DNA from 3 places in the Paenibacillus sp. GCM10027628 genome. Region 3 is predicted to be linked to each of the others. Evidence: predicted binding sites of a transcription regulator. Region 3 holds the regulator's gene; each other region holds the start of a gene.

What was found. The regulator LexA, encoded in region 3, represses DNA repair genes until DNA is damaged. The targets are predictions, from matches to a motif close to CGAACATATGTTCG.
Region 1: a site for LexA is predicted at 2,686-2,699, ahead of ACFQZT_RS15120 (sigma-70 RNA polymerase sigma factor region 4 domain-containing protein). Genes of this name have one in related genera too.
Region 2: a site for LexA is predicted at 2,077-2,090, ahead of recA (recombinase RecA). Genes of this name have one in related genera too.

The regions. Positions count from the first base shown of each region.
Region 1 covers NZ_JBHTHA010000015.1:73,739-78,407, reverse strand. The annotation lists gene ACFQZT_RS15135 (NAD(P)/FAD-dependent oxidoreductase) at 1-923, opposite strand, end outside; gene ACFQZT_RS15130 (helix-turn-helix domain-containing protein) at 1,439-1,747, opposite strand; gene ACFQZT_RS15125 (YvrJ family protein) at 1,737-1,913, opposite strand; gene ACFQZT_RS15120 (sigma-70 RNA polymerase sigma factor region 4 domain-containing protein) at 1,910-2,509, opposite strand; gene ACFQZT_RS15115 (RlpA-like double-psi beta-barrel domain-containing protein) at 3,569-4,297, shown strand; gene ACFQZT_RS15110 (hypothetical protein) at 4,358-4,669, opposite strand, start outside.
Region 2 covers NZ_JBHTHA010000049.1:25,217-29,885, reverse strand. The annotation lists gene rimO (30S ribosomal protein S12 methylthiotransferase RimO) at 1-92, shown strand, start outside; gene pgsA (CDP-diacylglycerol--glycerol-3-phosphate 3-phosphatidyltransferase) at 89-676, shown strand; gene ACFQZT_RS29970 (competence/damage-inducible protein A) at 737-1,987, shown strand; gene recA (recombinase RecA) at 2,160-3,206, shown strand; gene ACFQZT_RS29960 (regulatory protein RecX) at 3,281-3,970, shown strand; gene rny (ribonuclease Y) at 4,355-4,669, shown strand, end outside.
Region 3 covers NZ_JBHTHA010000085.1:58,138-62,806, forward strand. The annotation lists gene glnA (type I glutamate--ammonia ligase) at 1-551, shown strand, start outside; gene ACFQZT_RS33740 (aminopeptidase) at 645-1,883, shown strand; gene lexA (transcriptional repressor LexA) at 1,965-2,582, opposite strand; gene ACFQZT_RS33750 (LysM peptidoglycan-binding domain-containing protein) at 2,730-3,116, shown strand; gene ACFQZT_RS33755 (DUF896 domain-containing protein) at 3,263-3,448, shown strand; gene ACFQZT_RS33760 (HAD family hydrolase) at 3,489-4,280, shown strand; gene ACFQZT_RS33765 (1,2-dihydroxy-3-keto-5-methylthiopentene dioxygenase) at 4,355-4,669, opposite strand, start outside.

The sequences.
Region 1 (4,669 bases), on a different contig from region 3:
TCGACGATTCCCGCACAGTCCCCAATGCTGTAAACGTTCGACATCCCTTGGACGCGATAACATTCATCCACCAGTACCTTCCCATCAGGAGTAAGCGGCAAGCCCAAACCCCGCAGTCCCGGATTGGGTATCAAGCCGAGTGTCCATATACATAGGGAGGCCGCCAGACAATCGCCGCCCCTGAGCGTCACCGCTCCTGCTTCCTCTCGTAACGCCCTACGATTGTGAAGCACTGTTACTCCACATTCGATGAGCTGCTGATCCAACCTCCGTCTAAATTTCTTCGACACTTCCGGGAGCAGTCTTTCCTGTGCATTCAGCAAATAGACGGAGGCATCGGACGGATTCAGCCCCAGCGCCGCTGCTTCCTTCTGAATGGCGAGCGCCAGCTCGGCGGACGTCTCAATGCCGCTGATGCCTGCTCCCGCAACCATGATGGTCATCAGTCTCTTTCGTTCCTCAGGATTCGTCTCGTCGGCAGCCTTCCGCAGGTTGACACGCCAGTGTTCCCGGATGTTTGCCGCGGCTTGTGGGTCGGTCAAGGCGATGCCTCCCTGATCGAGATCCGGTCGCCGAACGATGCTGCCGACCGCCACGACTAAAAGGTCGAAATGCATGCAGGCATTATTTCCTTGCACATCCGTATATAGAATCCGTTTTTCCCCGCTATCCACGGACGTAACCGTACCTTGCACGAATTCGAATCCCTTTAAAACCAAGTTATTCCATGGAATCACAATCTCTTCCTCGACCGCGGTCGGACGGAACATTCTCAATTTGCGCAAGTGACCGGGCTGCTTATCGATCAGAACAAACCGAATCGGCTGTCCGTTCGCCATGCCCCGTGTCGTTGCCTGTATTTGTTTGAGCGCTTGTAGCCCTGCATAGCCGCCTCCGATAATTATACATGTCAAGTCGTTCATCTTTCCTCAGCTCCTTTACGTTTGCACATATAACAATGTAAGGCCCTGATTTGTAACATCGGAAACGCAAAAAAATGCGCCCGTTTAATGAGGCCACTGAAAAAGTTCTCTGACTGTTTGATGCGATACAAAAAGACCTTGTTCAGCCTGTAAATGGCTTTAATCGGTCTATTCGTGGTTTTTCAGTGGTCTCCGTTTAATTAGCCGTTCTTTCATGCCAGTTTTTTGAGTAAATCTGCCAGTTAGCGTAATGAGGCTGCCGATCAGGGCCGGCAACAATTGCTGATATGGGATAAATTGTAAATATATATCCTAGCAAAAACGCTATTACCTATGATAGGATGCAAAAAAACCTCTTGGCAGGGCCAAAAGGTTACTTGTGGTATCGTGAGGATTAGACACTTCGTTTGCGCGGGACGGACAAAATCTCTTGCGCAACTTCAATATTGCTTAGGACTTTCCCCAAGCGAAGCTCTCAGTCCATATTCGGATTTGCATTTATGCTTTTCAGTTCCTTAGCCAGTGCTATGAGGTCTTTCGGATTCCTTTTGCTGAAGTAAGTGAACAAGCGATTCATACTCGTCACCACCATTTGAAATCTGGCGGCAAAATGAAGAGAAATCGGGAGTTTGTTTTAAATCGTAACTCAGAATTTTCTTTATCAAGGCCTCAATTAGATTTTGCTCTAAATCATCTCTTCGATCATACTTAATTTGTTTTCGAACACTTTGAATAGTCGGCGAAACAGATGTGATAATTAAATCGAGAGCTTTACTATCGCCATTTTGAGCCTTTAAAACTAAATCGAACAATTCATTTTCCATGGCTGCCCCCGCTATTTTGAATAATAACTTCAGTTAATTTATTAATGGTATCTGTTAAAATTTCTAATTTTCTTTCAAATCGCATGAGTAAATAACCAGTGAGGACAATAGGGAAACCGACTTGGCTGATCGCAGTTAATAAGTTGGTACTATCCAAATTGATCACCTCCTTTCTGGCATAGCAAGCCTTAATTTTTGTAAGGCTAGGTTCCTGGTCTTGCAAACAGCTTGGGGAGAGACACCAAGTATTTTTGAAATTTCGTTATCTTGATAGCACAATGCATAACAGAGGGTAGTTATCATCTGTTGTTTCTGTGAGAGCATAGCAAATGCATTGGCTAAATTTTCATTAGTAAATGAAGATTGAAATTGGAGTGGATCCGACACACATATTTCTGGATCTTTTACAATTTGACTATGGACTAACAGCTCTCCAAGTGTAGTAGACTCGCCATTTTCGGATACAGGACGATCAAAAATAAGTTGGTCTCGTTTATCTCTTTTTTGATGAATGCGCATTTGATCAATAGCAACAAATTTAATGGTAGAAACAAGGAATTTGACAAAGCGAATTCGAAAGAAATATTTACGGAAGGTAATTTCTAATTCATTTTGGCTATCAGAATCTCCATCAAGTGTTTTGAGAATCAACACAATATTATCTTCATTCTCAAAAAACTTTCGTATTAACGGATTCGAAAATAGGATGGAGTTCTTTAAACGATACTCCTCAAATTTTTCTAATTGTGCCGTTGAAATCATTCTATTTATCACTCCAATTCTAACTCTTTCTCTATTATTAAAGTGAAATTTATTAGTTAAAAAACAACCACAGAAACTAATGTTCGTATAATTTTTTTTAAAAAAAAGTGGCAATGAATTCTCAAGAATTGTTTTGAATTTCAACACATCAGGAGGATTGAAGACAACTGAAGGAACGAATGTTTGTTAGTTTTTTCATGAAAAAATGATCTCTAAAAAAGAGATCGTGCGTTCCTGTCGCATATATATTATACCACAAAGCATACTTAATTTGGAAAATATTATGTTTCGTCGCGATAAATGTTAAAGTGGATTTCTAAAGTGTTTAGATTAAATCATTCCATCTAGGTTGTTTATTTTTGCAGTTCTTTCACTTTAAAGAAAAAAAGACTGAAAGGAGCTTTCTACATGACAAGTAATGAGTCCTATATGACTCGTATATTAGCACTACGGAAGGAACTCTGCAGATTAGCGGGCTGCCTTCTACAATGTGATCCAAGAGATCAAGAATTTTATGATAAAGTAGCGCAGTATTATGCGACATGGCTGAAATCATTGGAGGCTGATTGTATGACTAGATATTCAAAGTCAGTAGATTGTGGATTGACGGGAGTTGAAGACGAAAGCTTTTATTGCAAGAATGACCATGAACAGATGAAAGTATGTGGAAAATAGATTGCCACGTAAGCCCCCATCGTTTGGTCTTACAGTGATAACTGCCCTTCTACCTTGCGCATTTGTCTATGTAAATCCTCTTAAACGAATAAGTCTAATCAGTCCGTTTCAAAACAAAAGTTCATTATAAAGAAAACAAAACAACCGACCTCTTATCTTTAGCTAAGAGGTCGGTCTTTTTTATGTTTATTCAGAAGTCATTCCACATGGATAAGCAACTTACACTCGATTAGGAAAAAATTTAATTAATCACGGTTGTTTTTTTATTGGTCAAATATCACTTTTAATATATGAACAAAACAACTTGTCGGGCAGGGATAGGCCGACAACTATGATGTATCCCTTTTGTTCTAAAATACAATAATTTTAAGGAGTGCTTTTCTAATGACAACATTAGCCATCGGGGCACCGCATGCGGTATCAATTGAAGGTTATTATTCAGGAAGCGTAATTGCACGTAAAGCATTTACCATTAGTGTAACAGCACTAACCAGTGGCATTCCAGATACTTCGTATAATGGTTCCGTCACAATTTACGCAAACTCGGCATCAAGCGATACAGCGTATACACTCGGTTCTGTCTATTTAAGCAACGGTTCCGGTACCTCAGGTAGCTTGACGATTTCATCCGTTTTGGGTAACGGAAGCGGGCGAAAAATAACGGTTCGCGATTCTTATGGAAACACGTCGAGTGTGAGTGTAGGTGTATGGTTCCAAGGGGATGCAACGACATTCGATGGTCATACAGGCGACTATTGCGGAAATACGCCACCAACATATTACGTAGCTTTACCGGCATACTCATCTGTTCTTCCTTGCGGTACAAGTGTCGTGGTGTATAATCCTGGAACCGGAAAATCTGTCACAGCGCAGCGCTATGATGTAGGGCCATTTGTTCCATACCATAGTTGTTCAGAAGATCCGTATTGGCAGACTGGGAACATTCCATTTAACGTCCAGCATAAGGGTGAGACACGGGGGACCCTCTGTGGATATCCGAGTGATACAACGAAAATTAATGGAGCCATTATTGACCTTGGAATTCCAACAGCACAGGCTCTCGGGTCGTCTGGTTACGATACGATTCCGAATGCCCTTTGGAGATTCACCTAAAAATACAAAAAAGAGCAGACGCCGTTCAATCGGCAGCTGCTCTTTTCTCTTTCATTTGAATTAATGTATTGTCAAGGTGATTTTAGTAATAAAGAATATATCAGTATTTGATGGTTTTTCAACCGTAATGTTATATTTCCCGATGGAAGGTACAGTGATTTCATAGCTAGCCTTACGTTCATCTCCATCTATAAACATGTTTTTATCCGTTCGTTTAATAACGACGCCCTGCTTTAATGTCAGAGTGTTTGTATTTTTCGCATTATTTGGGTTTGCCTCGTTTTCAATGTCCTGGGTTGTTAAGTTAGTTGTCTTAATTACTGCAGCAGTAAATGAATCCCCTAACGTAGGTTGGTGACCTTCTTTAAATTG
Region 2 (4,669 bases), on a different contig from region 3:
TATCGAACGCTCGCTTAAACATTGGTGAACTGGCAAAAGTACGCATTACCCACTCTTACGAGTTTGACTTGTCCGGGGAGGTTATTGCATGAACCTAGCCAATCGCATCACGGTAGCGAGGATATTGCTTGTGCCGATCATCATGTTCTTCTTGTTGATACAAGTGAAGTTTCCTCACATCCGGATCGAAGAGTTCAGCATTACTTATAATCAAATTATTGCTGCATTAATTTTTATTATTGCAGCAAGTACTGACAGCTTGGATGGGTATATTGCAAGAAAGCGTAAGCTGGTGACAAATCTGGGCAAGCTGCTTGATCCTTTGGCGGATAAGCTGCTTGTTACAGCTGTGCTCGTTTCGCTCGTTGAAATGGGCAAGGTCGATGCATGGATCGTTATTGTGATCATCAGCAGAGAGTGGGCGGTTACGGGTCTTCGCCAGATAGCTTTATTGGAAGGAACTGTTATGGCGGCCAGCAAATGGGGAAAGGCAAAGACAGCTGCACAGATTACTGCTATCATCGCGCTGCTTATCAATAATTTTCCGTTCACATTTGTGGGTTTTCCCTTTGATGTTATCGCAAGTTGGGTAGCGGCCATCATTACCCTGTATTCAGGTATCGAGTATTTCGTAAAAAACAAGCATGTCATAGATTTTTCGGAAAAGTCGCAATAGGGAAACCTATTGTTTTTTCCCATTTTGACGATAAATCGAAAACGCTTAGGAGGGTAATCCATGAAAGCGGAGATTGTGGCGGTAGGGACTGAACTTTTATTAGGTCAAATTGTGAATACGAACGCACAGTTCCTTTCACGCGAATGTGCAGCGCTAGGCATCGATATTTTCTATCAGACGGTCGTTGGCGATAATGAGCAGCGGTTGATGGATGCGTTTAAACTGGCGTCTTCACGCGCTGACGTCGTAATCTGCACAGGAGGGCTGGGTCCGACTCAGGACGATTTGACGAAGGATGTGCTTGCTGCATTTACCGGGCGGAACCTCGTTCTACACGAGCCATCCATGAAGTCGATTACGGAATTGTTCAGCACCCGGGGCATTCACATGGTCGAGAGCAACAGAAGGCAGGCACTTATGCTCGAAGGCAGTGATCCTTTACATAATGAAACGGGGCTTGCCGTAGGCATTGCTTATACGCATGAAGGCACGCATTTCATTCTTTTGCCAGGACCGCCAAAAGAGATGAAACCGATGTTTACAAAATATGCGTCAACATGGCTGCGCGGCGTGATGACGGATGAAGTGCCGCTGTACTCCAAAATGCTGAAATTCGCAGGTATCGGTGAATCCAATTTGGAGCATCAATTGCTTGATCTCATTGAAGCTCAAACAGATCCGACGATCGCGCCTTACGCCAAAGAAGGCGAGGTTACCATTCGATTAACGACCAGGGCGAAATCAGCTGCCGAAGGAGAGCGCAACCTTCAAGCAACGGAACAGGAGATCAGACGACGTGTCGGGGATCATTTGTATGCAGTTGAGGATGTGCCTATTGAAACGGTCGTTCTGCAAATGCTAGGGGAGAAAGGGCATAGGCTTGCTGTAGCTGAAAGCTGTACTGGCGGTCTTCTAAGTGATTTGATTACGACTGTGCCTGGTAGCTCTCAATCGTTTCTTGGCGGTATCATATGTTATTCTAACGTATTAAAAAATAAGCTGCTAAACGTTCCTATAGAAGTGCTAGAAGGCGAAGGAGCTCCAGGAGCAGTTAGCGCTGAATCAGCTGCGATATTAGCTCAGCAACTGCTAGCGACAACTACTAGTGACTTTGGTATCTCGGTAACGGGCGTTGCCGGTCCTAGCCCATCTGAAGGCAAGCCTGTTGGCCTTGTCTACGTTGGTCTGGCCCAGAAGGGCACCGAGCCAAAAGTGGTCACTTTGCAGCTCTCAGGCACTCGTGAGACGATTAAGCACAGGGCTGCAAAAGCAGCGCTCTATCATTTCTGGAAATTGTTGAAAGAATGCTAGAAATAGCTTATAATAAAAGTATCTGTTAACGGAAGAACCGTAGCAAAGCGATAACTTTGTTGCGGTTTTTTGTTTGTCTGCTAAAAAATCGAATGTATGTTCGAAAAAATGCTTGGCAAACACTCCAAAACAAGTTATCATATACCTATAATGATAAAAGGAAGTGAGTGTTTTGACAGATCGTCGCGCCGCACTTGAAATGGCACTGCGTCAAATCGAAAAACAATTCGGAAAAGGCTCCATCATGAAGCTTGGAGAATCCACACATATGCAAGTTGAAACGATTCCCAGCGGATCGCTTGCTCTTGATATTGCACTGGGTATCGGTGGATATCCGCGCGGAAGAATTATTGAAGTGTACGGACCTGAATCTTCCGGTAAAACAACTGTAGCTTTACATGCAATCGCAGAAGTACAAAAGGTTGGCGGACAAGCCGCATTTATCGATGCGGAGCACGCATTGGATCCTTCATATGCAAGCAAACTCGGTATTAACATAGATGAACTCTTGCTTTCTCAACCGGATACCGGTGAGCAAGCACTTGAAATTGCGGAAGCGCTCGTCCGCAGCGGTGCAGTCGACATTATCGTCATTGACTCCGTAGCTGCACTCGTGCCGAAGGCGGAGATCGAAGGCGAGATGGGTGACTCTCACGTAGGTCTTCAAGCTCGTTTGATGTCCCAGGCACTCCGCAAACTCTCTGGTGCCATCAACAAATCCAAAGTTATTGCGATTTTCATTAACCAATTGCGTGAGAAAGTTGGCGTTATGTTCGGTAACCCAGAGACTACGCCAGGTGGCCGCGCACTGAAGTTCTACTCTTCCGTTCGTTTGGACGTACGTCGTGTAGAAACGATTAAGCAAGGTAATGACATGGTGGGTAACCGCACAAGAATTAAAGTCGTTAAGAATAAAGTAGCTCCTCCATTTAAGCAAGCGGAGATTGATATCATGTACGGGGAAGGGATTTCCCGCGAAGGTAGTATCATTGATATCGCGACTGAGATGGATATTGTCAACAAAAGCGGAGCTTGGTACTCGTTCGAAGGCGAGAGACTGGGTCAGGGCCGTGAAAATGCGAAACAATTCTTGAAAGAAAACAAGGGCATTGCGGATACGATTGAGTTGAAAATCCGTGATAACAGTAATTTGATTAAAGTGACGGGCCCGAATACCGATGATGATGAGGAAGATGAAGCAGCACTTGCTTTTGAATAAGTTCTTGAAATAAGATGGCAGCACCTTAAACCTCGGGTTAAGGTGCTTTCGTTTTTTAGAGGAGTTGTTTCCATTTGAGCGATGAAGAGCAGCAGCTATCGATCATCACACTGGTCGAGAAGCAAAAGCGCGGTAGACACCGCTATAACATTTTTCTTAATGATGAGTACGCTTTTTCCGTACATGAAGATATTATGATTAAGCATCGGTTACTTAAGGGAGAGATGATAGACCCTGAGCAGATGGCGGTAATACTAAGGGACGAGGAACGGAATAACGCTTACACGAAAGCTTTACGAATGATCGGAAGAAGGCAGCACTCCTCCAGCGAAGTAAAGCGAAAGCTGAAAGAGCATGGCTTCGAGCCACCGATCATTCAATGGACTTGTGATACATTAGAACAGCAGAAGTATATCAACGATGAGGAATTTGCAAAAATGTGGACGGAGCACCGCATCTATTCGCAGCGCAAAGGCCGCAATTTAGTTCGCCAAGAGCTGCAGCAAAAGGGAATCCATAAAGAGCTAGTACAGGGAGCCATGCAAACCATCGATCCAGATGAGGAGCTACAGGGTGCGTTGAAGGTCGCACGTACTAAATGGAAGCAAACCTCAGGAGAAACGATTGATAAGAAACGTAAAACGGCGGCATTTTTAATGAGAAGGGGCTATACAGGCTCTGTTGTAAGTAAAGTATTGAAAGAGCTGAACGAGGGATCTGACGATGAAGAGGTTGAACTGTTTGAGGATTCTTACGATTATTAATGTGGTTAAATAAATGAGAATGTTGATTAATGACATTAATTATCATCTCACTATTCTTCCATCTCTTGGACAATCGCTTGACAAGCTTCTTCGACAAAAGATAAAATAACAATGTATATTTTCATAAAGATTCAAAATCATAAGGAATTGGTTGATTTTGATGAAACAGTTGTAGAAACCGCCAATTTTTACGCTGTTGGTTATGAATTATTCGCACATTCGTGCCATTAGCGCACCGTGCACATTCATTTTGAGCCATGCTCTTTCTAAAAAAAGTATGGGGAAGTTATGACTTTGCCTTGCCTAACAATTAAAAAATCGGATTAAAAAACCGAAGGAATCCCAAGCTAACACCTTGGAGAAACCAACGAGGAGGTGAACAAGATGACTATCATCTGGATCGCGATCATTCTCGTTGTTGGAGCTGCATGCTTAGGGATTGGTTATTTTATCCGCAAGTCTCTTGCAGAAGCGAAAATTTCCAGTGCAGAAATTGCCGCTGAGCAGATCCGTGAATCAGCTAAGAAAGAAGCGGAAGCGCTGAAAAAAGAAACGGTTCTGGAAGCGAAGGACGAAGTGCATAAACTGCGGTCCGAAGCTGAAAAAGACATTCGTGAACGTCGAAATGAAATTCAACGACAAGAAAGACGATTGTTGCAAAAAGAGGAATCGCTGGATAAAAAATTAGAATCTCTCGAA
Region 3 (4,669 bases):
ACGATAAGTTAGGTCTAAGTCAAGCGGCCAGACATTATATGGCAGGTGTGCTGCGTCATGCGCGCTCTTTTGCGGCGATTACGAACCCGACGGTTAACTCTTACAAACGTCTCGTGCCTGGTTACGAAGCGCCTTGCTATGTAGCATGGTCAGCGAGCAACCGCAGTCCAATGATCCGTATTCCGGCTTCCCGGGGCTTAAGCACACGTGTTGAAGTGCGCAACCCGGATCCGGCTGCGAATCCTTATTTGGCGCTTGCCGTGATGCTTGCAGCAGGTCTGGATGGCATTAAGAACAAAATGCAGCTTCCTCCGCCGACTGACCGCAACATCTATGTGATGAGCGAAGAGGAAAGAGAAGAGCAAGGCATTCCGAGCTTGCCTCTGAACTTGAAACAAGCACTCGATGAGCTGATTCGCAACGACGTGATCTGCGACGCTCTTGGCGAGCATGCGCTTGCGCATTTCTACGAGCTCAAAGAGATCGAGTACGACATGTACCGTACGCAAGTACACCAATGGGAAAGAGACCAATATCTGTCGCTTTATTAATCCGGCAAACCAACTAGATAATGGAAGCCCGTTAGCTGTTCAGGATCATGCATCCTGCGCTGATGGGCTTTTTCATGCGAGGAGATCGAATTTATGGACAATTTTTATGGCAATTTAGAAAAATACGCAGAACTTGTCATTCGGATTGGAGTCAATCTTCAAAAAGGGCAAGATTTGTTGATTGAATCGCCGATGGAATCATTGGAATTAACGCGTCTTATTGTGAAGAAAGCATATGAAGCGGGAGCCAAGTTCGTACAAGTGCATTGGCAGGATGACATCATCACTCGAAGTCGGTTCGAAATCGCAAGCGATGAGGCGATCGACTATTATCCAGAGTGGTATTCGAGCATGCTGGAACGTTTCGTTGAGAACGGCGGAGCTTTACTGCACATTAAAGTGCCGGATCCGGATCTGTATAAAGGCATTGATGCCGAACTGGTGGCTAGAGCTTCCAAAGCGGCGTCAACGGCGCGGGCAACTTATCAGCAGTATGTTCGTACCAGTAAGTTCAGTTGGTGTTTGATTAAGGCTCCGACACAAGCTTGGGCGGCGAAGGTGTTTGCCGATCTTCCCGAAGAGCGGCGTATAGAGGCCATGTGGGATGCGATTTTTCGGATGAATCGGGTCTATGAGGAAAATCCGGTTGACGCCTGGCGTGAGCATCTCAAACAACTCCGGAAGATGCGTCAAGTGCTCAATGATAAAAAGTATGCCGCCCTCCAGTACCGTGCTCCTGGAACCAATCTTCGCGTCGAGCTGCCGGAAGGCCACATCTGGCTCGGCGGAGACAAGGGGAATGAGAAGGAAGTTCACTTCGTAGCGAATATGCCGACCGAAGAAGTGTATACGATGCCAAAAAGAACAGGCGTGAACGGAACAGTTACGAGTACGAAGCCGCTCAATGTAAACGGAGCGATCGTTGATAAGTTTTCGTTCAGGTTTGAAAATGGACAAGTCGTTGAATATACGGCAGAAGTTGGCTATGAGCATCTGGATAGTTTGATGAAGATGGATGAAGGAAGCCGTTATTTGGGTGAAGTTGCGCTCGTGCCGTTTGAATCGCCTATTTCTAATATGAATCGTATTTTTTATAATACAGGGATTGATGAGAATGCTTCTTGCCATCTTGCTCTTGGCAGCTGTTACCCGATTAATCTTACGAACGGAGCAAAGCTTTCCAAAGAAGAGTTGAGCGAACGCGGAGGAAATACCTCGCTGATCCATGTTGATTTCATGATGGGTTCGGCTGATCTGGATATTGACGGTGTTCTTCATGACGGAACGGTTGAAGCAGTATTCCGGAAAGGGAACTGGGCTCTGCAATTTTAACAAAGAAATACAAAAGACCGTAGGCTCTGGCCTACGGTCTTTTGTTGCACATATACAATTACTTGTAGGGAAAAGTGCTGACTACATATCGCGGAACAAACCGATAACACGTCCAAGAATGGTAACATGTTTAAGCAGGATAGGCTGCAATGCAGAGTTCTCCGGCTGAAGACGAATGTGATCGCGTTCCTTGTAAAAACGCTTCACGGTCGCTTCATCATCTTCAGTCATCGCGACGACGATGTCGCCGTTATTCGCCGTTTGTTGCTGCTTCACGATAACATAATCGCCGTTATGGATGCCTGCTTCAATCATACTATCGCCCATGACGCTAAGCATAAATACGTTGTTATCTCCAACGAGATGAGATGGAAGAGGGAAATAGTCTTCGATATTCTCCGTTGCCGTAATAGGAACACCTGCGGTTACTTTTCCGACTAATGGAACTCGTGCAACCGAATGAGCAAAATTGCTTTCGCTGCCATCCAGGCCCAATATTTCAATCGCACGGGGCTTGGTTGGATCGCGACGGATTAATCCTTTTTTCTCCAGACGTTCCAAATGTCCGTGCACCGTTGAACTGGAAGCGAGTCCGACAGCCTCTCCGATTTCTCTAACGGAAGGCGGATAGCCCTTATCTTTCACTTCATTCTTAATGAATTCCAATATAGCCTGTTGTCGTTGCGAGATTTTACTCAATAGTTATCACTCCAATTATGGGAATCATTACCCAAAGTATAACATAGAACCGGAGTTCGTACAAACATAAGTTCGAGAAAAGTATTGACTCAAACATGTGTTCGTGTTATTCTGATACCAGAACAAATGTTTGGGGGATGATTTTTCATGTACATTGCATATTCTCATACGAACAATACACAACCACTTCATAGATCGCTTCATACATCCAAGCGGATTCAGTCTAAATTAGCGAAGAAGCTGTTAAACTTCATTCTATTAGTTGTAATTCTAGGCACTGTGTTCTCCTTTGGCGCTATCGTTCAAGCTTATGCGGGCGATGGGGAGTCATCTGCTCCTTTGAAAGCTGGTGCTTCTGTGAAGGTAATTACTCATGAGAAGGTTGTTGTTCAACGCGGGGATACGCTTTGGAAGATTGCTTCCTCTCATATGAACAAGGGGGAGAACATTCGTTCTTACATTGATCGTATGTATACTCTTAATCATCTTGGAACGGCTTCTCTCCAAGAGGGTCAAATTCTATTGTTGCCTTAATTAGGAATAGCCTCTGGTTGTTATATTCATACACTTCTTCTTGAGACTCGGGATAGCTCCCGTGTCTCTTTGTTTTGCCTCCTTGACAATCCTTAATCCGGATGGCAAAGTAGTAGTCATACTGAATTTTGCCAGGGAGGACGATCATGAGCGACAACATGGATCAGAATATAGAACGGATCAATGAGCTTGCCCGTAAAGCGAAAGCCGTTGGCTTAACGGACGAGGAAATTGAGGAGCGCAACGAGTTGAGAAAAAAGTATATCCAAGCATTCCGAAGCTCTCTTAAAGTTCAACTTGATTCCATCAAGTTCACCGATGAAGAGCAATAGGGAGTTACAATAGAAACAGCAATCAAAGGGGAAGAGAATGATGACATTGAAAGCCGTACTATTTGATTTGGACGATACGCTCTTATGGGACGACCGCAGTGTGAAGGAAGCGTTCGAGGCTACTTGCTCGGAAGCTGCCAAGCATGTGAATGTGCACCCGGAAGCCTTGGAGGCGGCTGTCCGTCAAGAAGCCCGCGCTTTGTACGAGTCGTACGAAACGTTTCCATTTACGAAGATGATTGGTATCAACCCGTTTGAAGGACTATGGGCGAATTTCACACAGGGAGAGAATGTGAACTTTCGCAAACTGGAAAAGCTCGCGCCTGGATATCGTACAGCGTCATGGACGCGGGGACTTCAAGCGCTAGGCATTGAAGATCGCGAACTTGGCAACAAACTTGGAGAGTTGTTTCCGGCTGAACGTCGTCGACGCCCTCTCGTCTATGAAGAGACGTTTCGAGTACTGGACACGCTGAAAAGCAACTATAAGCTTTTGCTCTTAACGAATGGATCCCCGGATCTGCAGAAGGAAAAGTTAGCCGGTGTACCTGAGATTCAGACGTACTTTGATCACATTGTTATTTCCGGTGAATTTGGTGAGGGGAAACCGGCGACATCGATATTTCAACATGCGATGGGGTTACTAGGTATTGAAGCTCACGAAGGCATCATGATTGGAGACAAACTGACAACGGATATTCTTGGTTCCGGTCGCGTCGGTATGCGTAATATATGGATTAATCATCACGGCTTTCCTCAAGGTGACGAAATCGCACCTTCTTATGAAGTTTCCCGGCTTCAAGAAATTCTGCCCATCATTGCGAGTCTTTAAATAAACACAGCAAAAAGCCCAACGGACCAGGAGCTATCCTGAGATCCGTTGGGCTTTCCATTTAGGTAGAAAAATTAGGCCTTAATAAAAGAAGGGTCTTCGACATTATAAGCGATCCAACCGTCTTTTTCGATAAAGAGGCGAACAGCAACAATTTGACGGTTATCCATCAGTGTGAAGAAATGGTTGGTGTTCTCAGGAACTGAGATCACATCGCCGGGTTCAAGCTCAACGTCATAGTATCCGAGTTCTTCGGATTTGATAATGAAGATTCCTTTGCCCGCAACAATCGCGCGAATCTCATCTTCGGTATGTGTGTGAACCTGTTCGAATTTTTTCAGCAGTTCTTCAATGTTGGGCGTCGCATCAGAAAGGGAGATAACGTCCCA